Regions from separate parts of the Blastochloris viridis genome, predicted to be linked through region 1. Evidence: predicted binding sites of a transcription regulator. Region 1 holds the regulator's gene; each other region holds the start of a gene.
What was found. Region 1 encodes PhoB, which activates phosphate uptake and scavenging genes when phosphate is short. Its sites were predicted from a motif close to TGTCATNNANCTGTCAT; they were not measured.
Positions count from the first base shown of each region.

Region 2: the regulator PhoB is predicted to act here: its motif matches at 7,879-7,895, upstream of BVIR_RS09085 (STN domain-containing protein).
Region 3: the regulator PhoB is predicted to act here: its motif matches at 5,225-5,241, upstream of BVIR_RS11580 (esterase-like activity of phytase family protein).

Region 1 covers NZ_CP012946.1:3,623,731-3,633,351, reverse strand. The annotation lists gene BVIR_RS15735 (efflux RND transporter permease subunit) at 1-2,074, opposite strand, end outside; gene BVIR_RS15730 (efflux RND transporter periplasmic adaptor subunit) at 2,071-3,441, opposite strand; gene BVIR_RS15725 (FixH family protein) at 3,438-3,839, opposite strand; gene BVIR_RS15720 (hypothetical protein) at 3,933-4,352, opposite strand; gene phoB (phosphate regulon transcriptional regulator PhoB) at 4,609-5,310, opposite strand; gene phoU (phosphate signaling complex protein PhoU) at 5,343-6,062, opposite strand; gene pstB (phosphate ABC transporter ATP-binding protein PstB) at 6,080-6,898, opposite strand; gene pstA (phosphate ABC transporter permease PstA) at 6,945-8,771, opposite strand; gene pstC (phosphate ABC transporter permease subunit PstC) at 8,764-9,621, opposite strand, start outside.
Region 2 covers NZ_CP012946.1:2,043,944-2,053,564, reverse strand. The annotation lists gene BVIR_RS09090 (filamentous haemagglutinin family protein) at 1-7,703, shown strand, start outside; gene BVIR_RS09085 (STN domain-containing protein) at 8,093-8,755, shown strand; gene BVIR_RS09080 (energy transducer TonB family protein) at 8,857-9,465, shown strand; gene BVIR_RS16380 (RNA polymerase sigma factor) at 9,588-9,621, shown strand, end outside.
Region 3 covers NZ_CP012946.1:2,639,133-2,648,753, reverse strand. The annotation lists gene BVIR_RS11595 (glycosyltransferase family 39 protein) at 571-2,268, shown strand; gene BVIR_RS11590 (Crp/Fnr family transcriptional regulator) at 2,343-3,014, shown strand; gene BVIR_RS11585 (YgaP family membrane protein) at 3,239-3,433, shown strand; gene BVIR_RS11580 (esterase-like activity of phytase family protein) at 3,790-5,154, opposite strand; gene BVIR_RS11575 (transglycosylase domain-containing protein) at 5,595-7,772, shown strand; gene BVIR_RS11570 (DUF1214 domain-containing protein) at 7,899-8,474, shown strand; gene BVIR_RS11565 (DUF1254 domain-containing protein) at 8,474-9,034, shown strand; gene BVIR_RS11560 (hypothetical protein) at 9,119-9,621, opposite strand, start outside.

The DNA.
Region 1 (9,621 bases):
CCGCCTCGACTTGCCGCGCCACCTGCTCCATCTCGGCGAGGTCACGGCCGAGAATCTTGATGCCGACCGGGGTGCGGATGCCGGTCGACAGCATGTCGATGCGGGCCTTGATCGGCATGGTCCAGGAGTTGGAGACGCCCGGGAACTGCAGCGCCCGGTCCATCTCGGCGATCAGGCCATCGACGGTGAGGCCCGCACGCCACTCGGGCCGCGGCTTCAGGTTGATGATGGTCTCGAACATCTCCAACGGCGCCGGATCGGTCGCGCTATTGGCGCGGCCGGCCTTGCCGAACACCGAGGCGACCTCCGGAAACGACTTGATGATGCGGTTCTGGGTCTGCAGCAGCTCGGCCGCCGTGGTGACCGACAGCCCCGGCAGCGTGGTCGGCATGTAGAACAGCGTGCCCTCGTCCAGCGTCGGCATGAACTCCGTTCCGATCCGGCTGGCCGGCCACCAGCTTGCACCGAGCACGGCGAGCGCCAGCACGATGGTGACGACCTTGGCGTTCAGCACCGCGCCGATGATCGGCCGGTAGAGCAAGATCAGCGCGCGGTTGATGGGATTGTTCTGCTCCGGAATGATGCGGCCGCGGACGAAAAGCACCATCAACGCCGGCACCAGCGTCACCGACAGCAGCGCCGCCGCCGCCATCGCAAACGTCTTGGTGAAGGCGAGCGGGTGGAACATCCGGCCTTCCTGCGCCTCCAGCGCGAAGATCGGCAGGAACGACACGGTGATGACGAGCAGGCTGAAGAACAGCGCCGGGCCGACCTCAGCTGCCGCCTCGATCAGCACCTCGAGCCGCGGCTTGTCCTTCGGCGCGCGCTCCAGGTGCTTGTGGGCGTTCTCGATCATCACGATGGCGGCATCGACCATGGCGCCGATGGCGATGGCGATGCCCCCTAAGCTCATGATGTTGGAGCCGAGCCCGAGCGCCTTCATCAAGGCGAACGCGATCAGGATGCCGACCGGCAGCATGATGATCGCCACCAGCGCGCTGCGGACGTGGAGGAGAAACACCACGCACACCGCGGCGACGATCAGGCTTTCCTCGATCAGCGTCGATTTCAGCGTGGCGATGGCGCGCTCGATCAGCTCGGAGCGGTCGTAGACCGCCACGATGTCGACCCCCGCCGGCAGGCTCGTTGCGAATGCTGCGAGCGTCGCCTTGACGCTGGCGATGACGTCGAGGGCGTTGGCGCCGAAGCGCTGCAGCACCACGCCGCTTGCGACCTCGCCCTCGCCGTTGAGCTCGGCGATGCCGCGCCGCTCGTCCGGGCCGATCTCGATGCGGGCGACGTCGCGCAGCAGCACCGGGGTGCCGGCCTCGGCCTTCAGCACCACCTGTTCGAGGTCGGCCACGCCGGTGAGGTAGCCGCGGCCGCGCACCATGAACTCGAACTCGGCAAGCTCGACGGTGCGGCCGCCGACGTCGGTGTTGGAGGCGCGGATCGCCTCGCGCACCTGGGCGAGCGAAATGCCGAGCGCGCGCAGCCGGCGCGGGTCGACCACCACGTTGTACTGCTTGACGAAGCCGCCGACGGAGGCGACCTCGGCCACGCCGTCCGCTTTGGCCGCGGCGTAGCGGACGTGCCAATCCTGGAGCGAGCGCAGCTCGGCCAGCGTCAAATCCTTGGCGAGCAGCGCGTACTGGTAGACCCAGCCGACGCCGGTGGCGTCCGGCCCCAGCGTCGGCGTCACCCCGGCCGGCAGCCGCGCGGCGGCGGCGTTGAGGGATTCCAGCACCCGCGAGCGCGCCCAATAGATGTCGGTGCCGTCGGCGAAGATGACGTAGACAAACGACACGCCGAAGAACGAAAAGCCGCGCACCACCTTCGACTTCGGCACCGTCAGCATGGCGGTGGTGAGCGGGTAGGTGACCTGATCCTCCACCACCTGCGGTGCCTGGCCGGGAACGTCGGTCAGCACGATCACCTGGGTGTCGGACAGGTCGGGCAACGCGTCGAGCGGCAGGTGGCGCAGCGAATAGCTTCCGGCCGCGACCGCCATGGCGGTGGCGATCAGGATCAGCACCAAGTTGCGCGCCGACCACGCGATCAGGCGGGCGATCATCGCGCATCCCCCGCGGTGAGCCCGCGCAGCGCGCTGGTCAGGTTGCTCTCGGCGTCGATCAGGAAGGTCGCCTTCACCACCAGCCAGTCGCCGTCGTCGATGCCGTCACGGATTTCGACATAGCCGTTGCCGCGGCGCCCCAGCACCACGCTTTTGGGCTCGAACCGGCCCTCGCCGCGGTCGACGATCACGGTCTGGCGGGTGCCGGAATCGATCACCGCGCTGTCCGGCACCGTCAGCACCGCCTCGCCGGTGCCGCTGTCGATCTCGACCTCGGCGTACATGTCCGGCTTCAGGACGAGGTCGGGATTGTCGAGCTCGATGCGCACCCGCGCGGTGCGGGTCTCCTTGTTGATCTGCGGATAGATCAGCGCGACTTTGCCGGTGAAGGCGTGGTCCGGGTCGCCGCGCGGCCGCACCCGCGCGGTCTGGCCGAGCGCCACCGCCGGCAGGTCGGTTTCGGACATGTCGGCCAGCACCCACACCTTGGCGAGGTCGGCAAGGCGGAACAACACCTCGCCGGCCGGGGCCTTCATGCCCTCGACCGCGCTCCGCGTCAGCACCACGCCGTCGCGCGGCGCCGGCCAGTCGAGACTGAGCGCGACCTGCCGGGTGCGCTCGAGCGCGGCGATGTAGCTTGCCGGCACCGCGAGGTTTTCCAGCCGCTGGCGGGCGCCCTTCGCTCCCGTCGGGCCGTAGGCGGCGGCGCTGCCCGCTAGCACCGAGGCGTACTGAGCGGCGTCGGTGGCAAGCGCGGGGCCGTAGACCCGCATCAGCGGCTGGCCCTGGCGCACGGTGTCGCCGGTGGTGACGTTGGCGACGCTCTCGATCCAGGCATCGAAGCGCAGTGACACCACGCTCGCGCGCCGCTCGTCGACGGCAACGACGCCCGCCGCCCGCACAACGCGGCCGAGCCGGCGCCGCTCGGCCGGCGCCGACTGCACCCCCAGCTTCTGGATCTTCGCCGCGGTGAGGCGGACCGAGCCGTCGTCAGCCTCGCCGTCGTAGACGGGGACGTAGTCCATCCCCATCTGGTCCTTCTTCGGCACCTTCGAGGTGTCCGGCAGCCCCATCGGGTTGCGGTAGTAGAGGATTTTTCGCGGGCCGCCGGCCACGGCGGCAGCCGGAGGATCGTCGAACGAGACGTCCTCGCCGGCCCGCACCGGCAGATAGGCGCGGTGGTCGTCGGTGTGCTGCGGCGCGGCGGCGTAGCGCGGCTGGTCGGGGTGGCGCCAATACAGCACGGGCCCGCTCGCCGGCTGGGACGTGGCGGGCTGGGAGGGCGCCGCGCCGCGCTGACCGACAAGGTAGCCTCCCCCCGCCGCGGCGATCGCGGCGAGGGTGGCGACGACGATGGCCTGCCTCATGGCAGGGCCTTGACGATCAGCCGGCTCTGCAAGGTGCCGTCCTCGCCCTGCAGCTTGGCGGCGACCGAGAGCTGCCAGCGCCCGGCCATGGTGAGGTCGGTCCTGAAGCGGTAGACGCCTGGCTCGGTGGCCGGCAGCGGCTCCAGCGGCGCGGTCATCCCCGCCATGTTGTCCGGCGCCATGTCGAGCCGTTTGGAGAAGATCACGGCGTCCGGCACCGGCTTGCCGGTCGGCTTGTGCACCACGCGCAGCGCGACGATGGCCTCGCCGGTCTTGAGCTGAGGCTCGACCAGCTGGAACTCATAGTCCTTGATGTCGGCGCGGGCGGCGGTGGCGAACGAAACCGAGGCGAGCGCCAGGGCGAGCGCGGTGGCGCGCCCGAAATTTGAGGCGAACATGGAAATCTCCGAGATGTGAGGAAACGTCATCCGTGCCCGCGGCCGCTCGGCACGCGGGACGGCTCGCGGCCAAGTGGCCGCGCAACGCGTCGCTCAGGCTCGGGGAATCTTCGGCAGCGGCGAGGGGATGTGGCCGTCGCCGGCGCGCTCCAGCACAAGCCGCAGCACCGTGCCGGCGGTGACCGGCGCACCGATGCCGGCCGCGCCGGTCGGCAGCGCGGGCACGGTGACAATGCAGCACGCCATCAGCGGGCAGGCCGGCATTCGATGGCCCGCCGGCGGCGCGGCATTGCCGCCGCCGTCATCGCCCGCCATCGCCATCGCCGCACCGTGGCACGGCGCAGCGTCGGGTGCGGCAAGGTCGGCCGTGGCGAGGTCGGCGCTGGCGGCTGGCGTCAGGCTGTCAAGGCCGGTCGCGATCCGGCTTGCCGCCATCGGCGACGGCACCATCGCGCCCGCGATCAGCGCGATCGCGAGGCAAAACGTCAGGATCTGGTGCAGCCATCGCGCCATCGAGTTGCTTCTGCCACAGGCCGGCGCGGTCACGCCATTGGAGCGGTTCCGGATCAGCCTATACCAACGGCCCCGGATGCTGACGCATGGGGCCGTTGAAGTTCGCAGATTTTCGTTCCCGAAATCAATGATTTCACGAAAATCTGCGATCGGAACCAACGGCGGCGGCCGCCGGTATTACCGGAGCCGATTTGTCGCACCGAACCCGCCGCGGCTGCCAATCACGTCGTCGTCAGCGGCCCGGCGGTGGCGAAGGTCACGCGCTGCGGGCGAACAGCTCGTTGAAGGAATAGCCGGCGCCGCGCACGGTGCGGATCGGGTCGGGCTCGCGGCCGCGGTTGATCGACTTGCGCAGGCGGCCGACGTGGACGTCCACCGTGCGCTCGTCGATATAGACGTCGTGGCCCCACACCCCGTCGAGCAGCTGCTCGCGGGTGAAGACGCGGCCGGGCGACTGCATCAGGAATTCGAGCAGGCGGAACTCGGTCGGGCCCAGGTGGATCTCGCGGCCGGCGCGGTGGACGCGGCGGGTTTCGCGGTCGAGCTCGAGGTCGCCGAACCGGAGCAGCATGGCGACGTGCTCGGGCTTGGCGCGGCGCAGCAGCGCGCGGATGCGCGCGAGCAGTTCCGGCACCGAGAACGGCTTGGCGACATAATCGTCGGCTCCGGTGGCGAGCCCGCGCACCCGCTCCGATTCCTCGCCGCGGGCGGTCAGCATGATCACCGGCAGCCGCTGGGTTTCCGGCCGCGCCCGCAGGCGCCGGCACAGCTCGATGCCGGACAGGCCCGGCAGCATCCAGTCGAGCAACACCAGGTCGGGCAGGCGCTCGCGCAGCCGGGTCTCGGCCTCGTCGCCGCGGCCGACGGCGTCGACGTCGTAGCCCTCGGCTTCGAGGTTGTAGCGCAGGAGGAGGGTCAGGGGCTCCTCATCCTCGACGATGAGAATCTTGGTGCTCATCGCGCGCGGTCCGGTGGTGGTGTGTTCGAAGCTCACGAGTCTGCCGCCGCGTGCAAGGGGGAGATGGCAGTGGTGTCGATCTTCGGGCGCTCGCCCGGCAGCGCTTCACCGGTGACGAGGTAGTAGGCGGTCTCGGCGATGTTGGTGGCGTGGTCGCCGATGCGCTCGATGTTCTTGGCGCAGAACAACAGGTGGGTGCAGAAGGTGATGTTGCGCGGGTCTTCCATCATGTAGGTCAGAAGCTCGCGGAACAGCGAGGTGTAGAGGGCGTCGACCTCGTCGTCGCGCTTCCACACCTCCAGCGACAGCTCGACGCTGCGCTGGGCGTAGGCGTCCAGCACGTCCTTCAGCTGCGCCAGCACCAGGGTCGACAAATTGACGGCGCCGAACACCACCTTGAGCGGCGGGTATTCGCCGTTCATCGCCACCACGCGCTTGGCGATGTTCTTGGCGAGGTCGCCGATGCGCTCGATGTCGCTGGCGAGCCGCATCGCGGCGACAATCTCGCGCAGGTCCGAGGCCACCGGCTGACGCTTGGTGATGGTGAGCACCGCCTTGTCCTCGACCTCGCGCTGCAGCAGGTCGAGCCGGCGGTCGGCGACGATGGCGGTCTGGGCCAGGATGAGATCGCGCTTGAGCAGAGCCTGCATCGCCTCGCTCAGCATCTTTTCGGCGAGCCCGCCCATCTCGGCGATGCGCTGGCGCAGCTCGACCAGATCGGTGTCGTATGAGCGCACGGTATGTTCCGTCATGAATTCCTCCGCGCGGTTCAACCGAACCGGCCGGTGATGTAGTCGAGGGTGCGGCGGTCCTTGGGGTTGGTGAAGATGACGTCGGTATGGCCGTCCTCGACCAGCACGCCGAGATGGAAGAAGGCCGTCCGCTGCGACACCCGCGCCGCCTGCTGCATGGAGTGGGTGACGATGATGATGGTGTAGTTCTCGCGCAGCTCGTCGATCAATTCCTCGATCTTGGCGGTTGCGATCGGGTCGAGCGCCGAGCACGGCTCGTCCATCAAGATCACCTCCGGCGACACCGCGATGGCGCGGGCGATGCACAGGCGCTGCTGCTGGCCGCCGGACAGCCCGGTGCCGGGGTCGTCGAGCCGGTCCTTGACCTCCTCGAACAGCCCGGCCTTCTGCAGGCTGGAGATCACGACCTCCTCAAGGTCGGCCTTGCTGCGGGCGAGGCCGTGGATGCGCGGGCCGTAGGCGACGTTCTCGAACACCGATTTCGGGAACGGGTTGGGCTTTTGGAACACCATGCCGACCTGGGCGCGCAGCTGCACCACGTCGAGCGAGGAATCGTAGATGTCCTGGCCGTCGATGGTGATGTGGCCGGCGACGCGGCAGTTGGCGATGGTGTCGTTCATCCGGTTGATGCAGCGCAGGAAGGTCGATTTGCCGCAGCCGGACGGGCCGATGAAGGAGGTCACCGCGCGGGCGGCGATCTCGATCGACACCTCCTTCAGCGCTTGCTTGTCGCCGTAATAGACGTTCACGCCCTTGGCGACGACCTTGGCCGGGCGGTCGAGATGAGGCTGCGCCGTTCCGGAAGCGGCCGTTTCAAAGTTCGGCATCGTGGTCATCAATATACTCCGAAAGGATTCATGCTGCTGTCCGGCATGCCGCCTGTCACCAGCGGCGCTCGAAGCGCTTGCGCAGCACGATGGCGAAAGCGTTCATGCAGATCAGGAACGCCAGCAGCAGGATGATCGCGGCGGCGGTCTTCTGCTGGAAGGCGAGTTCGGGGAAGTCGGCCCACATGAAGATCTGGACCGGCAGCAAGGTGGCGGCGTCGGTGAAGCCCTTGGGCAGGTCGACCACGAACGCCACCATGCCGATCATCAGCAGCGGCGCGGTTTCGCCGAGGGCGTGAGCCATGCCGAGGATGGTGCCGGTCAGGATGCCCGGCATCGCCAGCGGCAGCACGTGGTGAAACACCGCCTGCTGGTGCGAGGCGCCGACCCCGAGCGCGGCCTCCTTGATCGAGGGCGGCACCGCGCGGATGGCGGCGCGCGAGGCGATGATGATGATCGGCAGCGTCATCAGCGCCAGCACCAGGCCGCCGACCAGCGGGGCCGAGCGCGGCATGTCGAAGAAGTTGAGAAACACCGCAAGGCCGAGCAGGCCATAGATGATCGAGGGCACCGCGGCGAGATTGTTGATGTTGACCTCGACCAGCTCGGTGAAGCGGTTTTTAGGCGCGAACTCCTCCAGGTACACCGCGGCGGCGACGCCGACCGGGAACGCCAGCCCCAGCGTGACCGCCAGCGTCAGGATGGAGCCGACGATCGCGACCCAGACGCCGGCCATCTCCGGCTCGCGGCTGGCGCCGCCGGTGAAGAACTCGCGCGAGATGCGCTGCTCGATCATGCCGCGTTCCTTGAGGAGTTCGAGGAACACGATCTCGCGGTCGCCGATGCGGCGGCTGGCCTCCGGCACCGCGAAGCGCATGATCTGCCATTCGCCGGGACCGGCGACGGCGTCCGAGGTCAGGGGCACGATCACCTGGCCCTCGGCCGTGGCGCTGGACAGCGCGGTGAGCTTGATCACGCCGCCATGGATGCGGACGAAATAGCTCGGGATCGAGCGCTCCAGCGCTTCGCGCTCGTCGGCGGCGGCGGCGCGGGCCTCCAGCGCCTCGGCACGGGTGCGCAGTTCGGCGGCGTCGTGGCGGGTGGAATCGAGCGCGCGGCTCTCGGTCTGGATGCGCGCCTCGTTGGCGGGCGAAGTCGGGCGGCTGCGCAGCTGGGCGATGTCGCGCTCCAGATGCACCACCACGCGCTCCTTGCCGGCGAGGTCGGCCCGCGCCCGATCGGCCGCCGCGCGCAGCTCGGCCTTCACCTCGGTCACCACCGCCTCGAAATTGTTGATGGTGGAGGACAGCTGCACCGTGCCGGTGGTGCCGGAGACGCCGATCTCGCCGAGGCCGGGCCGCGTCTCGACCGGGGTCATCAGGCCCTTGAAGAACATGTCGGCGACGTCGTCGACCGGCACGAACACCCGATGGCGGGTGCCGATCCAGTCCGGATTGTCCAGCACCTGCTGGCGCAGCAGCACCGGGGCGCCGGTCGACAGCACCGACTGCAGCGCGCGGCGGTCCGGCCGGCCGGTCACGCCCGGGAACTCGGCATAGAGCGCCTCGCGCACCAGCGCGTCGTAGTCGGCATTGCCGATCGCGCGCGGATCGCGGCTGCCGTCCGGGTCGATCTTGTCCTTGCGAAGATCGACCTCCAGCGCGGCGTAGTTCTGGAAGAACGCCGGCACGCCCTGCATGAAGATGGTGGCGAGGAACACCGCCAGGAAGGTGACGGCGAACAGGATCGCCGTCAGTCCGTAGGCCTTGAAGCGGGCCTCGGCGCGGTAGCGCTTCTTCAGGCGGGCCTTGGCAGCCGCGGTCTGGTGGACCTCGGGGGTGATGGTTGGAGTGCCCGTCCCGGGCAGCGCGACGTCACTCATATTGTTCCCGATAACGGTTGACCACGCGCAGCGCGATCATGTTGAGGACGAGGGTGATGAGGAACAAGGCGAGGCCGAGCGCGAACGCCGCCAGCGTCTTGGGACTGTCGAACTCCTGGTCGCCGGTCAGAAGCGTGCCGATCTGAACAGTGACGGTGGTGACCGCTTCCAGCGGGTTGAGCGTGAGGTTGGCGGCAAGGCCGGCGGCCATGATCACGATCATGGTCTCGCCGATGGCGCGGCTCACCGCCAGGATCAGCGAGGACACGATGCCCGGCAGCGCCGCCGGCAGCACCACCTTGCGGATGGTCTCCGACTTGGTCGCGCCCATCGCCAGCGAGCCGTCGCGCAGCGTCTGCGGCACCGCGTTGATGACGTCGTCTGACAGCGAGGACACGAACGGCACGATCATGATGCCCATCACCACGCCGGCGGCCAGCGCGCTTTCCGACGACACGTCGAGCGTGAGCTGGGTGCCGGCGTCGCGGATGGCGGGCGCCACCGTCAGCGCCGCGAAGAAGCCGTAGACCACGGTCGGAATGCCGGCCAGCACCTCCAGCACCGGCTTGCCGACGGCACGCACCGATTTGGAGGCGTAGTCGGACAGGTAGATCGCCGACAGAAGACCGATCGGCGCTGCCACCGCGATGGCGATCGCGGTGATCAGCAGGGTGCCGGCCAGCAGCGGCAGGAAGCCGAACGCCGCCTCGCCGCCGACCTGGTCGGCGCGGAACGCCATCTGCTGCGGCGTCCAGGACAGGCCGAACAGAAAGTCGATCGGCGAGACGTAGGTGAAGAAGCGCAGCGACTCCGCGATCAGCGAGAACACGATGCCGATGGTGATGAGAAC
Region 2 (9,621 bases), 1.6 Mb from region 1:
TCCGAACCCAGGGCGAGGTCCACCTCGGCTATGGCCGCAATTACTACTTCGCCTCGTCATCCGACGTCACGCCGGCCAGCATCGCCGCGGCGCTCGGCGGCACGCTCGACAGCACCGGCACCCAGATTACCGGCGCAAGCCTGCTGAAGCTCCAGATCTATCTGGCGAACACCAATGCGCAATGGAATCCGACGCTCGCCCAGCCGAGCCTGTCCACGCTCGGCGCTCTGTTCGCGGCGTCGAACGATTCCAGCCTTGTCCTGCGCGGGCCTGCCGGCGATCGGAGTTCGCCGCTGACGGTCAGCTTCGCGAATCTGGCGAGCACGACCTACAACGGCAAGGCATTGTCCGGGGTAGTGACCGGCACAGTGGCGCTGCCAGCCAGCGATCTCGGCAAGGTCGTGATCGAGGGCGGAGCCAGCATCGACACCGGCACCATGACGGTGCAGGCGACCCAGAAGACCGGCGCCATCATCCTGGCGCCGACCGCGACGTTCCGCGTCAACCAGATGAATCTCGCAGCGCGCAGCATCGGTCTTGAGGCGGTCCCGAGCACGGGCCGTACCGAGAGCCTGCTGCTGGCCACCGCCGGGAGCCAGTTCGCCGCGGTGCAGGGCCTCACGCTTCGCGCCATGACCGACGCCATCACCAGCTATGGCGACGTGGTGTTCGATCCGGGCGCGGCGATGCAGCGCCTGACGCTGGACGCCCGCACCATCGCCGGCACCGGCGGCAATGCGACATTCCGCGTCGGCGGCAGCGTTAGCCTGGTCAACACCGGCTCGGCCAGCTCGGCCGCCGTTTCCGGCGTCGGCGGGACCCTCGATCTGGAGGCGAGCGAGATCGTGCTCGGCGGCGGGAACCAGACCATCGCCGGCTTCGCCAACGTCAAATGGTCCGCCGGCAACCGCGTGGTCGTCGCCGCTCCCGGCACGCTGACGCTCGGTGTCGGCACCGACACGGTCGGGCTCAATGTCACCACGCCGAACATCCTGGTGGCGGGCGCGACCGGAAGCGGCGACAATTTCGTGCTGACCACGCTCGGCAACGCGACGCTGACGCGGCCTGCCGGGGCGGCGGCCGAGCCGCCGGCCACCAGCGAATTCGGCGGCAATTTTACGCTGGCTGCGGCAAGCATCAGCGACAACGCCACCATCCAGGCGCAGGCCGGCACGCTGACGCTGCACGCCACCAGCGGCGACGTCACGCTCGGGGCCAACGCCCGGATCGCCGCCGGCGGCTACAAGGTGTCGATGCTCGACGCCGACATCTTCGTGGCGGGCGGCAAGGTGGTGCTGCAGGCCGATGCCGGCAATGTCAGCGCCAATGCCGGCAGCATCATCGACGTCGCGCAGAGCGAAGCCCAGGGCTATGGCGGCGAGATCGACGTGCTGGCGACCGCGGGCCGTGCGGTGCTGCTGGGCGAGCTGCGCGGGCAGGGCGGTCCGGGTCTCGGCGGTCGCCTCAAGGTCGATGCCAACGCGCTCCAGGTCGATGCCGCTGGCATCGACCCGCAAGGCTTGCTCGATCCGCTCGCCGACCGGCTGCTCACCGGCGGCTTCAGCGGAAGCATCGACATTCGGTCCCGCACCGGCAACCTGACGCTGTCGCAGGGACATACGCTGAAGGCCAACGCGGTGGTGCTGACCGCCGATGGCCTGGTCCCCGACCCGTCGGATTCCACCAAGCAGATTCCCGACACAACCGGCGCCACCGGCAATCTGACCATCGCCGGCACCATCAACGCCGACGGCTATGCCGGCAAAACCGCCGACGGCACCGGCCAGGCGGGCGGACAGGTCGGGCTGTTCGGCGGCAATTCGGTGACCCTGAAGAGCACCGGCCAGATTCTCGCCCGCACCGGTGGCAGCGATGCCGTGCTCGATCCCGGCAGCCATGCGTTGCCGTCGAAGGTGGTCTGGTTCAACAACGGCACCGGCGCCGACACCGTCGCGTTCAGCAGCAGCGGTCGCTACACCTCGGACGGTGGCGCGACCTACCACAGCTTTGCGGCGGGCCAAGCGTTCGCGCTGCCGCCGCACAGCGCGGTGCTGCTCGACCTGCCGGGCAGCGTCACCGTCGCGGGCCATGCGCCGGTGGCGGTCTATCAGGTGGCGCATGACGACGAGCGCGGCGGCGACGTCACCATCGGCACGCGCTGGAGCGCGGTCGGCAATATCGACCTGCAATCCGACCAGGTCGGCAACGACCGTCGTCGATCGCTGATCGACGTTTCGGGCGGCATCAAGGGCGGGCTGCTCGGCGGCACCGTGACCTTGCGCGCGCCGCTCGATGGCCACGACAACGCAAAAATCGCAGCACTCGATGCCAGCATCGCCGGCGCCCGCGCCGTCAACATTCAGGCCTTCGCCAGTTTCAATACCGAAGCCAGCCCGAACAACGTCAACGGCCTCGACGGCAGCAGCCTGAGAGCATCCGACGGCACGCCGGTGAAATGGGACGGCTACATCGACCCGGCGGGCACAGCGTCGCCCACCGGCGGTTCGATCGACTTCGGCACGTGGACCGGATTGACCGGCCAGCAGCTCACACTGACGCCGGGGACCGGCTACACCTCCGTTCCGGTCGTCGTTCTCACGCGCGGCGGCAGCAACATCGGCGTCCCAACTCCGCAGACGGTGAACGGCGTCACCTACTACGACGTCACCGATCCGGTCACCGGCACGACCTTCCGACCGAGCCTGCAGGTCCGTACCATTAGTGTGGGCACCGGCGGCGTCTACGATTCCCGACCGATCGTCCAGATCAGTCAGCCCCAATGGGGGGCCGCCCCGGTGCTGACCGTGAATATGGGCTTCAATGCCCTGACTTTTCCATCGGAAACCGCTCCTGTGGGGACGCGCGTCTATTTGTACAACACCGATCAAAACGGCAACCTCGTCCTGATAGGTTCCTCCAATAGCGGGAATTCATATAATCCTGCTACCCGTTTGTTCACCGTGAACAATATCTCGGTCAATGCAACCTACGCGTCCACCCTCACCAAGTTGCCGGACCAGTTGCGCGTCTGTAGTGGCAATCTCTCAGCGTGCGGGAATGCTTCGAACGGGGTGTACTATTCCACAGGAATTGGCGGCACCCTGAAGGTGACGAGCATCACCGTGGCCGCCAACTACGGCTACACCAGTCTCGCCGATGCGACCCTTGCATTTTCCGGCGGTGGGGCGAACCCGACGCAAGCGACTACTTCCGTGGTTATGGGAGCGGCCCTCAATATCACCGGGGTGACCAAGGGCTATACCGGGACGAACCTGCCGACGGTGGCTCTGAGCGGCGGCGGCGGCAGCAGCGCCTCCGCGTCGTTTGCAGCGGTGACCACGACCACTCTCAACGGGACGTCAAGCCAAGCGACGGACGGGAGCTATCTGTTCGTCCCGACTTTGACATCCTTCATTCCCAGCGCCAGCAGCCGGGTTTTCGGCAGTCAGTATACCGGGGACAACGCCGCAACGCTGACGCTGGTGGCGAACGCGGAGCACCAAAAGTTCTACACCGACGTGCTGGCGAACTTCGTCGAGGGCAAGGGCATCAGCGGCATCGCCGGCTACAAGTTCGACGGCCTGTTTGCCAAGCTCTATGACGTCGGTGATCCGACCACGCTGGTGGGGCGGCTCGGCAGCATCGTGCATGTGCAGCCCGGCATCGATCTCGTCAACAATCCGACGACCCCGGCCGCGACCAATAATTTCGGCAACATCACCGTCGTCAGCAACTGGAACCTGGCGGCGGGAACGGTCGGCAATACCCAGACCGCGACCTATCTGAACAACAGCGGCGCGCCGATCAAAAATCCAACCACCCAGGTGGCGCTCGGCAGCTACTCGTATTTCGATCCGAACGCCAGCTACGTCAATTTCATCTACCGGCTGGCGACACCGTGGGGCGGGTTTGAGCCCGGCGCGCTGACCCTGCGCACCGCCGGCGATATCAACGTCAACGCGTCGATTTCCGATGGCTTCTTCCAGTTCGGCGACTACCTCGACAGCAACTACAACATCGCCGTCCAAGCCAACATCAGCCTGACGACCGCACGCGGCGTCGGTTTCTATGACTATCCCAACGCCGGCCTGGTGCAGGGCAGATATTCCGCCTACCTGAACGATTATCACACGACATTGGCGGCGCCGTATAAAGCTGTGGCCAATGCCGTCAGTCCCGGCAGCGCCGATCTCACCGCAGCGGACCTGTTCCCCAATGCGTTGCGCGTCTGCACCACCGATTGCAGCGCGGCAAACCTCGTGACCATCACCAATCCGGGGTCATGGTCCTACGGCGTCGTCGCCGGCGCAGATGTGTCCAGCGCCAACCCCAATGCCGTGGTGCCGCTGCTGAAAGCGACCAGCGGCAATGTGATCATCGACAAGCATCAGTCCTATGCACAGCCGTTGTTCGGAGACATCAGTATCGGCGGCCAAGCCTACACAGCCAGCGTCAATTTCGACATCCCGACCATGGTGCGGACCGGCACCGGCAACATCGACGTGTTCGCGGCGCGCGACGTGCAGATCAAGGACATCGCCGCGCCCGGCGTGATCTACGCCGCCGGCGTCAACACCGCGCGGCTCAGCCCCGCTTATATCGGCAGCGCCGCTACGCCGACGCTCGCCGATCCCTTGGGCGACGGCTTTCTCGAGCCGCAGGTGCTCGCCTATTCCGGGGTCTCGACGACCAGGTATTACGGTCCGCCGACCGCCGCCGCGTTCCCCTATCAGGGCGGCGATCTCGATATCGAGGCCCAGCAGGACATCATCGGTTACTCAGGCTCGACCGACGGCCGCAGCGTCTATCAATATTTCAAGCCGTGGCTGTTGTCGCAGACCGAGCTGACGCCCGCGGAGGTGGCGGCCGCCGGCACTATCACGACGCGTGGCCAGGGCGCTTTCGCTCCCACCAAGACGCGAATCGCCTCGCAAACCGCGTGGTGGATTCAGTACGGCAGTTTCCAGCAGGGCTTCCTCAGCGCCGGCGGCAACGCCACCGTGATCGCCGGCCGCGACCTCAAGGGCGTCTCGGTGTCGCTGCCGACCACCGGTCGGGTCTCTGGCGGCCTGACCGCCACCAGCACGCCGGTGACCCACATCTACGACAGCGGCAACATGCTGGTCCGCGCCGGGCGCGACATTCTCGGCGGCGCCTTCTACGAAGGCTCAGGCCACGCCAGCATCGTGGCCGGGCGCGCGGTCGGCCAGAACGGCACCATCGTCAGGTCGGGCAGCACGGCGAAGCTCCCCGACCTGCCGCTGCTCGCGGTCGATCTCGGCCGCATCGCCATGCAGGCCGGTTCGGTTTCAATCGCCGGCGTGATCAATCCGGCCGAACTGCACGTCCAGAGTCCCAGCCAGGTCAATCCTAACCTGCACGTGAGTACCACACTTAATTACTATACGTTGTTCATGGACACCTACGGTCCTGACAGCGCGGCCAGCATCACCGCGCTGACCGGAGATCTTCTTATCTCGCCGGCGCCGACGTCCGGGGCGCAGACCTATCCGGCCAGCTTCGAGGCAGTGGCGCTCGCCGGCAATATCGTCACCACCGGAATCGGAGTCGCTTCCAGCAATCGAATGCCCGGCATCGTGCTGAGCGGCTCCGAGCACGGAACCTTCAGCCTGCTCGCCGCGGGAAGCATCGACCTGACCTTCGGCTATCAGAACGGAACCTCCAATAGTTATCGCCCGTTCATCTCCGCAGGCCCGTCGCTGCTCGACAAGGCGTTCGACCCGTTCCGGCCCAATGCCTGGGCGGACACGCATGACGGCGATGCGAGCTACGCTGGCGCCGTCAGTGCTGCGGTGCTCGCGCATCAGGACGACGCCGAGCTCGGCATCGACACCACAGCCAGGATCTATGCCATGACCGGCAGCATCAAGGCCGCCGGAGCCTTCGGATCCTCTGACGGCAAAACGATCTTCCAGCAGAGCAGCGACCTCTATCAGGGCGGCTACACGCGCGTCGAAATCAACCGGCCGGCCAGGATCTATGCCGGCACTGACATCATCGATCTCAACCTGATCGTGCAGAACATCGCCGACGACAGCGTCAGCACCGTGATCGCCGGGCGCGACATTAGCTATACCGGCTGGAACAATGCCGGCGGGCTGCAGATTGCGGGGCCGGGTTTCTTCGTGGTCGAGGCGGGCCGCGATCTTGGCCCGTTCCTGCCAGCGGCGCACGACACCGCGGCGCAAGTCACCCAGCAGCAGGGAATCGTCTCCGTCGCCAACAACAGTACGACGCCGGTCGGCAACATCTACATCAGCTCCACGGTTTACGGCAGAATAGTCGGGTCGATCGGCCTGTACGATCCGGTGCTGCAAGGCGGCTACTCCTCCACCAAGCCGGCCACCATGCGCAATCCGCTGCTGTCCAGGACCGGCGCCGAGCTGCTGATCATGTTCGGTGTCGCGCCGCCGCTGCCGGCCGGCAGCACGGTTGCTCGCGGGCCCGAATCCCAGATCGACTACCAGGCGGTGATCAACACCTATATCAATCCGGCGCAGGCCAGCCTCGTCGAGCACAATTATCTCGGCGAGCTCAAGATCTTCCTGGCGCGCATCGGCCGCCCGGCGGCAAGCGACGGCGCGGCGTGGGACGCTTTCAACGCGCTCCCGCTCGAACTGCGGCACGTGTTCGTGGATCAGGTGTTCTTCGCCGAGCTGAAGGCGGTCGGACTCGCCATCGAGGGGGGCGTGACGGATTATCAGCGCGGCTACCGGATGGTGAACACGATGTTCCCCGCGGAGCTGGGCTACACCCAGAATGCGTTGGGCGGCGGCAGCAACGGCGCCAACGCGCTGAAGCATTGGGGCGATCTGGAGATGTTCCACGGCACCATCCAGACCCAGCTCGGCGGCGACATCTCGATCTTCGGCCCGAGCGGCAGCATGCGGGTCGGCCAGCTCGCGTCCGAGACCAATCCGAAGCTGAAGCTGCGCGATATCGGCATCCTCAGCCTCGGCGTCGGCGCCATCAATACCTTCACCGACCAGGACGTGCTGGTGAATTCCAGCCGCGTTCTCACCACCCAGGGCGGCGATGTTCTGATGTGGAGCTCCAACGGCGATCTCGACGCCGGCCGCGGCTCCAAGACGACGCTGTCGTTCCCGCCGCTGCAGGCGATCTACGACCCCGATGACTATCAATCGGTCGACCTCGGCGGCTACGTCAGCGGCGCCGGCATCGGCGTGCTGAAGACCTCCAAGGTCGCGCGCAAATCCAAAATCTTTCTGCTGGCGCCGCGCGGCACCATCGATGCCGGCACCGCCGGAATCCGGGTCTCCGGTAACGCCGTGGTTGCCGCCGTCACGCTGCTCAACGCCAGCAATATCGAGGTCGGCGGCAAAGCGACCGGCCTGCCCACCATCCAGGGCCCCAGTGTCAGCGGCCTCGCCGCGGCGATTTCGACGCCCCCACCGCCGCAGCCGGTGGCCACGGCGATCAACCCTGCCTCCGACCGGTCCTCGATCATTATCGTCGAGATCTTGGGATATGGCGGCAGCGATGGTTCTCCAAATTCCGATCGCCCGACGGACGAACAGCGGCGCCGAACCGACGACGGCCGGCAGGGCAGCAATCAACAGCAAGACCCACGGAGCCGCTATCAAGTCATTGGTGTCGGCGAACTCACCGACGCGGAGGCCAGGCAACTGACCGAAATGAGGCGACAGGCGGTCGGGCGATAGGCCTGCACTGGATTGTGCCGGGTGCGAACGGCCGCATCGCCGCTTCTGGTTGATGGTGGACCTGCCGACGTCGCAGCGTCGATGCCGCGTTCAGGCGACGTCCGGATCGATCACCAGCGTCCACCCCTCGACCTTACGCGTCTGACGACGACGGGGCGGCGTGGGGGCCTGTTTTATGACGCTACGACGACACGGCCACACTCATCCGCCGAATTGCTGAGCGATGCGGCCACCTATTGCCCGGCCCAATGCCGGATTCCATAATCGACGCGAAATACTGCGGCAGCGACCACGATCACCCCGGCGGCTGCCGCATTCGAACGCGGCCCGATCGATTGGGCACGAGGCATCGAATACCTATGCGACCCGCACGATGGAGTCTTCGCGGCGTGGCGCCTGCTTTGGCGGGATGTCTGCTGGCAGGCGCCGCCAGCGCGGCCGGTTCCTCCGATCGCATCGAGTTCGATATCGCCGAGCAGCCGCTGTCGTCGGCGCTTGAGACGTTCAGCCGGATCAGCCGCGTCCAGGTGCTCTATGAAAGCGACCTGGCCTTCGGCTTGCGCTCGCGCGGCGCGAGTGGACGTTTCACCCCCGAGGCGGCGCTGGAAATGCTGATCTCCGGCACCGACCTGCGCATCCGTTTCACGCGCGACGATGCCGTCGTTCTCATGCGGCCGTCTGCCGGCACCTTGCTTGAGCCGCCGCTCGCGCCGCTTGGAGGGGCTGCTGATCTCGTCCTGAAGCCGCTGCGTGTCGAAGCCGACGAAGGTGATGACGAGCGGTTCCGGACGTATGCCGGCCTCCTGCGGGCCGACATCGAGAAGGCGCTGAAGCAGGACACCAGGACGAAAGGCGGCCGCTACAGCGCCGGGTTGAAGCTCTGGGTCGACCAGCACCGCGCGGTGCGGCGGACAGAGCTGGTGCGGTCCAGCGGCGATCGCGAGCGGGACGCCACGATCTTTCGTATCCTGCAGGGGCTGGTGGTGAGCGAAGCGCCGCCACCGCGCATGCCGAACCCGATCCACGTGGCGATCACGGTGCGGACGCTATGATTGGGGCAAGACCTGCGACGGTGGCGAACCGGCAGGGACCGGCCGCACCGTGGCATCCGCCGGACGGCTCGCGTGTCCTCCTGGTCGGGGGCGGCCTCTCGGTGCTCGCGCTCGCGGCACTCATCGTCTTCGTCGGGTGGCTCGCACGCGCCGGCGGCCCGGCGTCTCAGCTCGGAGAGGGCAGGGTTGTTCAGGTGTCGATCGTGCCGGCCGAAGGAATCGTCCAGCATCAGGCTGAGGCCGCCGCGCACCAGGCAGCAGCCATTCCGGCCGAACCGGAACGCGAACCGGCGCTGCAAATCGACCGCGCGCGCGACGACAGCACCAAGGAGCCCGAGCCACCCAGCAGCCGACCTCCCGGTGCGCGCGGAAGTGTATCCACGACCCAGGTCCATGCGGCGAACTCCGCGAGCCTCTCGGCAGCGTTCCAGCAGGATATCTATGATCATGTCGCGCGGTATCGCCGCTATCCCGCCGCCGCGCGCGCCGAGCGCCTGAGCGGGATCGTCCAGCTCTATTTCGAGGTGGATCGACAGGGAGCGGTGAGCAACATCCGCGTTGCGTCGAGTTCCGGCCACCTCATTCTTGACAGCGAGGCCGTTGATACGATCCGCCGCGCAGCCCCGCTGCCGCCTGTTCCTCTCGGGCTGGCGGGGCGCCAGCGCGTTCTTCTGCCCATCGATTTCAGCCTGAAGCGGTCTACGTCGTGACCTGGAGAGGAACCGTCCGACCCGTCGATCTGGACTGACATCCAGGTGTCATCAATTCGTAGTGGTCTAGCCTTAGGTCAAGGAGCGTTGGGGGGCAAGCCGGCAGCCGGCTTGATGGGCGCATGTCGACGGTCGCAAGCGAGTCCGGCAGTGCCG
Region 3 (9,621 bases), 980 kb from region 1:
GGCTTCCAGCTGGTCAAGTCGCCAACTGTGGTTCCGTCGCCGAAAATCCCGTTTCCGAACAGGTGTTTTCGGCGACGCCACGTCCGCGATCGTCGAGGTCCGGCGCTTTCCAGCGGCTCGGTGCTCAGATCGATGCCGGACGACTGCGTTCCCAGGCTGGCCCTGGCGGTTTCGTGCAAGTCGTCAGGGCCTGACCGGCGGTACCATCAAGATTACCGACCCTGGGCTGAAATTCCGGCCATCAAAGGGGCGATCTCCAGGACGCCGAAGCCGATTTTCCGACAGATCGACACCGAGCGCGCGGAGTCTCAATTGGCAGCTTGCTGCGATGGCGGGTCTGTCGAAGGGGATATATTTCGACCATGTTAAGAATATTGAAAAGATTGATCCTCAATTCGGTACTGTCGACTTCCACGAAGATGACATAATTCAGTCATCTGCACGCCGGGTGCCGGTGTCTTCTGTGGCGGCGTAAAAGAATCTTTGGTCTGTTGCTGGTTCGGGCTGGCAATATCGCCATAATTCTGATCAATGTCGCCTTGCGAGTTTCCGCCAGGGCTGTGTGTCGACATGCTGACAACTTCTGCGCGCTGCGAGCCGGGTGCGCGCATTGCCGATATTGCCGCGCTCGGGGTGCTGGGTGCCCTGTTCGTGGTGTCGCTGCTGACGTTTCGCCACTACGGGCTGGGGTGGGACGACTACACCCACGCCGAATATGGCGAGTTGCTGTTGTCCTATTACGCCTCGGGTTTCGAGGACGACCGTGCGCTGTCGTTCGTCAATCTCTATTATTATGGTGGCGGGTTCGACATGCTGTCGGGCCTTGTGGCGCGGGGGCTGCAGCTCGATCTGTTCGCCGCGCGCCGCCTCACCGGAGCGGTGGTTGGCCTGATCGGCATTGCCATCACGTGGCGGCTTGGCCGCCGGCTCGGCGGCCACCATGCCGGTCTCGCCGCCATGGTGCTGCTGGCGCTGTGCCCGCTCTATTACGGCCACATGTTCATGAACGCGAAGGACGTTCCGTTCGCGGTGGCGATGATCGGGCTGCTGGCCACGCTGGTGCGCGCGTTCGACGAGTTTCCGCGGCCGAGCTGGAAGACGGTGCTGCTGTTCGGCCTCATGCTCGGGCTGACGCTCGGCACCCGCATCATGGGCGGCCTCGCCGCAATCTCGGTGCTGATCGCGGCGCTGGTGCTGCTGATGCTGGAAGCGCGGCGCACCGGCTTCATCGCTGCCGCGAAGGAAACCGGCCTGTTCGCCGCCATCATGTGCTGCGGGCTGGTGCCGGCGTATGTGGTGATGGGCATGGTCTGGCCGTGGGCGATCGTCGATCCGCTCAACCCGATCCGCGCGGTGCTGTACTTCACCAGCTTCTGGGAAGTGCCGTGGCGAGAGCTCTATGAGGGCTCGGCGGTGCTGGTGCCGGAAATGCCGCGCAGTTACGTGCCGACGCTGTTCGCGGTCACGATGCCGGAGGTGTTCCTCGTCGCCTCCTCGCTGGGCGCAGCGCTGGCGCTGCACATGCTGTTACGCGCCGAGGTAACGCCGGGCCGCCGCGCCTCTGCCATCCTGCTGCTGTGCGCCGCCGTGGTTCCGATCGTGGTCACGGTGTTGTCCCGCCCGGCGATGTACAACGGCATTCGCCACTTCGTGTTCATCATCCCGCCGCTCGCGGTGCTGGGCGGTTGGGCGGTGGCGCGCCTTGCCGAGAAGCTGGCGGGCTGGCCCAGGCTGCGTATCGCCACCCTCGGCGCGTTCGGGGTGGCGGCGTCGGTGACCGCCGTCGACATGGTTCGGCTCCACCCCTACCAGTACGCTCACTACAACCACCTTGTCGGCGGGCTTGAGGTTGCCGATCGCGAATTCATGCTCGACTACTGGGGCTTGGCGTTCAAGGAGGCCGGCGAGGAACTGCGCGCCGAGATTGGCCGCCGCGGACTGAAGCCGCCGGCGGGGGGGCGCTGGAAGGTGGCAACCTGCGGCCCGCACAATGCGGCACGGATCGCGCTGGGGCCGAACTTCATCGTCACCTACGACACTCGCGGCGCCGACTTCGCATTGATGCTTGGCGAATACTACTGCAAGCGACTGCCGCTGCGGCCATTGGTCGAGGTCAAGCGCGAGGGCGTGACGTTCGCGGCGATCTATGACGTGCGCAACGCCGACCCGCTGGCGAGCGTATTCTCGACGCCGCCTTTGCAGGCACCGCCGCCGAAGCCGCAGCAGGCGGCCGGCAACGCCGCCACGCCACGGCCGACGGCGCCCTGACGGTGCCTGCCCACAACGCCGTCGCGGGTTGAGTGCCGCGGCGGCTTGGGGGATCATGTGCGGGGGGAGCACGCATGAACAGCCTCGCACGTCTCGACTGGATCGCCGAAATTCCGGGTCTCAACCAGCTGGATGAGGAGGCGCGCGCGCTGATCGCAACGCGCACCCCGCTGGTCCAGGTGCCCAAGGGTGCGAAAGCGTTCGCCGCCGGTGCCGAATGCAATTCCTATCTGGTGGTGGTCCGCGGCTGCGTCCGCGTCCAGCTGATCGCCGAGAACGGCCGCGAAATCGTGCTCTACCGCGTTCGTCCGGGCGAGAGCTGCGTGCTGACCACCTCCTGCCTGATGATGCGCTCGCCCTACGGTGCCGAAGCCGTCGCCGAGGACAATGTGCTGGCCGCGGCGCTGCCGGGCGAGACCTTCCGCACCTTGCTGGCCAACTCGGCGACCTTCCGCGATTTCGTGCTGGCGGCCTACGCCGACCGTGTCGCTGACCTTATTCTCACCATGGAAGACGCGGTGTTCCACCGCATCGACCGGCGGCTGGCGCGCATCCTGGGCGCACGCGGCACCGCCATCGTCACCGGCACCCATCAGGACCTAGCGGCCGAACTCGGCTCGGCCCGCGAGGTGGTGTCGCGCCAGCTCAAATCGTTTGAGAAGCAGGGGCTGGTCACGCTGTCGCGCGGCCGCATCGATATCGTCGACCGCTCCCGGCTGGCCCGGCTCGCCGACGAGACCGACTGAAACCGTTTCTGGCGCAGGATGAGGCGAGCTGGCGTCGGTGGAAGGTCAAGCTAAGAGCCCGAGGAATTTCCTCGCGCTGTCGGCCGGTCAATGCCGGCATTCGGTGTCATGCGCTTTTCGTCGAAATTGTGACTTCGTCACCGACGCTGCGGTATCCCGCCGTCATGGTGCCGTCATGCCCGATGGGCACCGGCACTTCGGCCGGATACAGCATGGAGACGGACATGACCAAGAACATGGGCGGCGTGGATCGCGCCCTGCGCGTCGTCGCCGGTATCGGCCTTCTCGCTTTCGCGCTGCTTTCGGACTCGACCTACGCCTGGGCGGGATGGATCGGCGTGGTTCCGCTTGCCACCGCCATGCTCGGCTGGTGCCCGGCCTACTCGATGGTCGGGCTGTCGACCTGCTCGCGGGCGTGATTGACGTCACCTCCGTCGCCGGAAACCCCGATGCGAATGGGTTTTCCCGGCGACAGACGACGAAGCTCCGGCCCGATCGGCCGGAGTTTCGTATGAACCATGGTGAACACGCTCTATTTTAAGACCACCCCCGGCCGACCTTCGGGGCTTGGCTGAACCGCGAGTGATGCGGCTTCCAGTTGATTGAGCCTTCGAACCGCAGTTTGTTCGCCGAAAATCCCAGTTTAAGCCAGGATTTTCGGCGAAACCACGTCTGTGGATTGCCAAGAGATCTTCCGGGAAACCGGATGGAACGGCTTCATCTATTTCCGGAAGAAAATTAGGCCCCTCGTGACATCAACGTCTGGCAGACTCCGTCACTTTGCGGAGAGAAAGTCACCGACCTCCAGGAGAATGAACTCGTTGTCGTCCTGCTTCTGCGGCGCACGCCCGGCCGAATAGGGGAAGTTGTTGTCGTTGGCGACGACGATATGGCTGGCGTCGACCCGGTCGACATCCTCGATCGTCACGAACGGGAAGGTGAACGTGCCGTCCGCGCCGCCCTGGCGGGCGAGGCCCTTCGGATCCTTGATCGCCATCAGGTCGATATAGCCAACCTTGCGCACCGGCTTGCCGACGGTGTCGTCGGTCAGTTCGATCTTGTAGACGCGCTTGAAGCGGGCCGGCACGTTGAAGCAGTCCGGCCGCGCGGCGCCCTGCGGGCAGGCTTGCGCTTCAGCGCCTTCGCCGTTGTCGCGCTCGATGATCAGGCCCATCGAGGGGTCGATCATGTTGAAGTCGCCGATATTGTTGCCGGCAAGCTCAAGCGGATAGAACCAGAACCGGCCGGTCCATTTGTTCTCGGCCGTCGAGAACTCAAGGATACGCAGCACGGCCTTGCCGTCGACGCTCTCCCAGGAGCCGGTGCCGGCATCCCACAGCGGGCCTTCGAGCAGCGGGTAGAGCAACTTGCCGTCCGGTGAGGCGGCCATGCCCTCATAGCCGCGCGAGCGGCGCACGGTGAAATCGACCTTGCCGCCCGGCACGGCCGGGGTCAGCACCTGGAAGTGGTCGGGCGAGCGGGCGATCTTGCCGTCGACCAAGGTGTCGAACACCGCCTCGATCTTGCCGGTGCGGTCGGTGCGGATGAGATAGGGGCCGAACTCCTCGCCAAACCACAGCTTGTCGCCGATCGGCTGGATCGACTCGATATCGAAGTCGGCACCGGTCAGATAGCGCGTCGGCGTACCCTCGAGCGTGATCTGGAACGGAACCTTGCGGTCGGGGTCGCGCAGGTGAATGGTTTCGACCATCGCCACGCTGCCACTCTTCCAGTCTGGGCGAACGCGGTGGGCAACCAGCAGAGTGTCGACGGAATCGCGCTTGGCGCCGAACCCGTTGTCGGTCAGCACCAGGAAGGTGCCGTCGCCCATGGTCTTGATGCCGGAAAAGCCTTGCACCGGCTGGCCCTTGATCGGCACGGCAAAGCCGGTCGCGCGCGGAGCCGCGGGATCGGACAGGAACGACGTGCCTGCGATGGTGCCGAGCGCGTCGATGCGGCGGCGATCGGGCGCGGCGAACTTGCCGGAGACGGCGAGGTCGGCTGGAGCGTCCGCCGGCGGGGTGAAGCTGGTTGCGGCCGGGATGAGCGCGTGGCCGGCAAGTGTGGCCGGGAATTGCTGCTGGGCGGTGGCGGGGCTGGCCAAGGCGCAGGCCGCCAGGACGCAGATCGACAATCGCATGACGATGTCCTCGTGGTGATTGACCGCCGCGAGGTTTGGCCGGTCTTGGTGTCGTGCGGCTGACGGCGCGGTGACGGCTGGGTGACGCAAGACCCGGCTGGCGAAGCGGGACCTCTGCCGGCGGCGGCTGAGGCGGTGTCAAGCCGCTTGCTGAAATTGCCGTTTTGGAAGGCAGCGCTCCGAGGCGTGCGCGTGCGGTATCGCGTCGCGCACCTTCCGCAATGGTTCTCGCGGCGATCATGCCCGGACGGGGGCGGACTCCTCGCGCCGCTCCGGCCCGGATGGCTCGGATTACCACCGCGAGCGCGGACAGGGCGAGGCCGGCTGCTCACTTGTGCGGGGAGGGCGGCGGGAAGCCCTTGCGTCGGCGCAGCGTTGCGGGCATCACTCGTCCGGGTCGGGATCAGGCCACGCTGACCAGCTCGGAGGCGGACGGACCGGTGCGCGATCTCCTGTCCAATGAATTCAAGGCACGCCTCGTGCGTGCCTGGCTCGATTTGAACGCGCGTGCCGATAGCGCGACCTTCGGGCTGCTGACGGCGTTGCACGACGGTTGGGAGAACTTCTCCGCCTTCATGGATCGCTTCTATGTCGGCGGCTGGAAGCGCTGGGTGCTGATCGAGCCGCTGTCGGAGGTGGTTACGCTCGGCACCGTCGGCGCGGTGGTGATGCTGGGGCTGGCGATACCGGCGTTCCGCGAGACCACGCCCGACTGGCTGAAGCGCACCGAGCTTGCGGTCACCTTTCTCGATCGCTACGGCAACGAGGTCGGCCGGCGCGGCGTTCGCCAGAACGACACGGTGCCGCTTGAGGATTTCCCCGACCACCTGATCAAGGCGGTGCTCGCCACCGAGGATCGCCGCTTCTTCGAACATATCGGCATCGATTTCGGCGGAACGCTGCGCGCACTCACCGCCAACGCCCGTGCCGGCGGCGTGGTGCAGGGTGGCTCCTCGATCACCCAGCAGCTTGCCAAGAACCTGTTCCTGTCCAACGAGCGCACCATCGAACGCAAGGTCAAGGAAGCGTTTTTGGCGTTCTGGCTGGAGACCCACCTCACCAAGAACCAGATTCTCAAGCTCTATCTCGACCGGGCCTATCTCGGCGGCGGCGCCTTCGGCGCCGATGCCGCGGCCCAATACTATTTCGGCAAGTCGGTGCGCGACGTAAACGTGGCGGAGGCAGCGATGCTGGCTGGCCTGTTCAAGGCGCCGACCAAGTTCGCCCCGCACGTCAACCTGCCGGCGGCGCGCGGGCGTGCCAACGTCGTGCTCGACAACCTGGTCGACGCCGGCCTGATGACGGAAGGTCAAGTGTTCGGCGCCCGCCGCAATCCGGCAACGCCGATCGAGCGTCGCGACGAAAAGGTGCCGAACTACTATCTCGACTGGGCGTTCGGCGAGGTTGAGGACATCACCGAGACGCTGCCGAAGTCGGTGACCGAGCGGGTGTTCGTGGTGCGCACCGCGCTCGACCCCAACATCCAGTACGTCGCCGAGATGGCGGTCGAGGAGAAGCTGCGCCAGTACGGTCGCGAATACGGCGCCAGCCAGGCGGCCACCGTGATCATGGACGTCGACGGCGCGGTGCGCGCCATGGTGGGGGGTCGCGATTACGGCGCCTCCCAGTTCAATCGGGCCACCGATGCGCTGCGCCAGCCGGGCTCATCGTTCAAGCCTTATGTCTACGCGACTGCGTTCCTGAATGGCCTCAAGCCGACCTCGACGGTGCGCGACGAGCCGATCTGCCTCGGCAACTGGTGTCCGCAGAACTACGGTCGTTCATTTGCCGGCACGGTGACGCTGCACTACGCGCTGCAGAAATCGATCAATACCGTTCCGGTTCGGCTGTCGGTGATGCTGGGCAAAGGCACCGCCAAGGCCGGCCGCGCCAAGATCATCGACACCGCCCACCGCATGGGGATTTCGACACCGCTGCCGGATTCCTCGTCGCTGCCGATCGGCGCAGCGGAGGTTACGGTAATCGACCAGACCCAGGCCTATGCCGCCTTCGCCACCGGCGGCATGAAGGTCACCGCTCACGCCGCGCTTGAGATCAAGACGCCGACCGGCGAGACGGTGTGGCGGTTCGATCGCGACGCACCGAAATCCGAGCGCGTGCTGCCGCAGCAGGTTGCCGAGGACATCAACCGTGCCCTCAAGTCTGCGGTGGAGGACGGCACCGGCCGGCGCGCCATGCTCGATGGCGTTCGCGCTTCGGGCAAGACCGGCACCACCAACGGCTACCGCGACGCCTGGTTCGTTGGATACACCGGCAACTATGTCGGCGCGGTGTGGTTTGGCAACGACGACCACTCGCCCACCAACCGCATGACCGGCGGCACGCTGCCGGCGATGACCTGGCAGCAGATCATGGCCTATGCCCACCAGGGCATCGAACTGAAGACGATGCCGGGCGTCGGCGCCGAGCCCAAGCCGCCCAAGGCCGATACGCCGGTGGCGCAGTCGGGCGGCGACAGCGGGCCGCAGCGGCCGATGACGCTGTCGACCAAGGCGAGTTCTGTGCTGAACCGCATCGAGAAGCTGATGCGCGACTCAGGGGTTCCGGTGAAGCCGCAGGCCGCGGCCACCGACGAGCGCGCCGGCACGCTGCGTTGAGTCGATTTCGCATGCGCCGCGGCGCGGAATTTCGCCGAGGCGATTTGCCGGGGGCGGTGGCGTTGGTATAGGGAGCAGTCGGGCCATCGCTTCGGTCCCAGCTTGCTCAAGTCCGGACGAGATTTCGTGGGGCCCTTTTCGACCCTCGTCAGTTTCCTGGTCGCTGCGGTCACGGCGCTCGTGCTGACGTGGTTCGCGGTCGACGGCCGCGTTGATTTCGCGACCATCCGGATCGGGGCATGGACAGCGGCGCCGAGCCACGGCACCGCAGATGCCGATCCCTACGCGCGGGCGACCTTCGCGAAGTTCGGCACGCTGCCGCTCAGCCTGGCAGACGGCTTGGTGTTCATCGCCCGCCGCGATTCGGCCAAGAAGCCACTCGACGGCCGCTGCACCATTCGCATCGCTGGCCGCGTGCCGCAGTCGCGTTTCTGGACCATGACCGTGACCGACGACAGTGGCGCGCTGATCGACAACCCAGCCGGCCGCTTCGCCTTCGTCAGCTCCGAGCTGGTCTGGAACAGCGACGGCAGGGTCGAGATCGTCGCGGCGCCACGGGCGCGGGCGGGCAATTGGCTGCCCACCGGCGGCGCCAGCAGCGTTGTGCTGGTGCTCCGGCTCTACGACACTCAGACCGGCTTTGCCTCGCGCACCAGCGATGCGCCGCTTCTGCCCGTCATCCGCCAGGACGACTGCCCGTGATGAGACCGCAGCTTTCCATGCGCTGGATGCTGCCGGTGGCGACCGGCCTCGTGATCGGCGTCGCCGCGCACTTGGTGTCGGTGCTCATCATGCCCTATCAGGCGCCGGCCGACGCCTGGGCTCGCATCGCCACACTTGGGCCGACCAATAAAGTTCTGCTGGTGCCGCAAGCGGTCGCCGACAACGAGCTGATACCGTTGCTCGATCCTGCGTTCGCGGTGGCGGTGTGCCGCTATGATCTGTCGCGCGGCAGCCTCAAGGTGCGCGCGCCGGTGACGGCGGACTACACCTCGATTTCGTTCTACACCCGCCATGGCTTGGCGTTTTACGGGATCAACGACCGCGCCGCCGGCCGCAACGTGATCGACGTCGATCTGATGACGCCGCAGCAGAAGGAACTGCTGCCGGCGGACGAGGAGATCACAGCGGCGGACCGGCTGATCGTCGAGTCGCCCACCACCACCGGCATTGCGGTGATCCGCGCCCTGGTGCGCGAGCCCGGCGCCCGTCCGGCCGTCGAGGCGCTGCTGGCGCGAGCAACCTGCGAGCCGGCGAACTGAGGGCGATGGCCCGGCGCGAGCATCCAAGATCGTGCGAAACACTGCGCCTGTTCGCCGCGGCCGCGGCGATTGGCGGTGCTTCGCTCAGTCCTTGCGGATGACGCGGTCTTTCGCGCCGGGGAAATAGCCGGTTTGCGCGCTCGGCGGCGCAACCGGCACCGGTTCGGTGCGGAGCGCGAACACCGAGCTTTCCGCCCGTTCCTGCAGGCTCTTCAACGCCCGTTCGGCTTCCACTGCGATCGGCGCCGGCTGTGCCACCAGCAGGTGCTCCATGGCGTGCCGGTAGATCGCGATGCGCTGGGCCAGGGCGAAGCGGACATCGTCGATCAGCCGGGCGTTCTCCTCCATGCGGGCGACCGCCTGGTCGCGTTCGGGTGCCGTCATGGTCTGAACGTATTGGAAACTGTCACGCCGGACGCGGTCCATCGCGATGACGTGCTCGGCCACCCGCACCACCGGCCCGATGCGGTCGCGATCGGAGCGGATATCGTCGATCAGCCGTTGCCAGCGCGCGGTGGTCGAGCGGTACTGATATGACACCAGCGCGTTGGTATAGGCTCCCGGCGTCGGCTCCAGCGGACCATCGG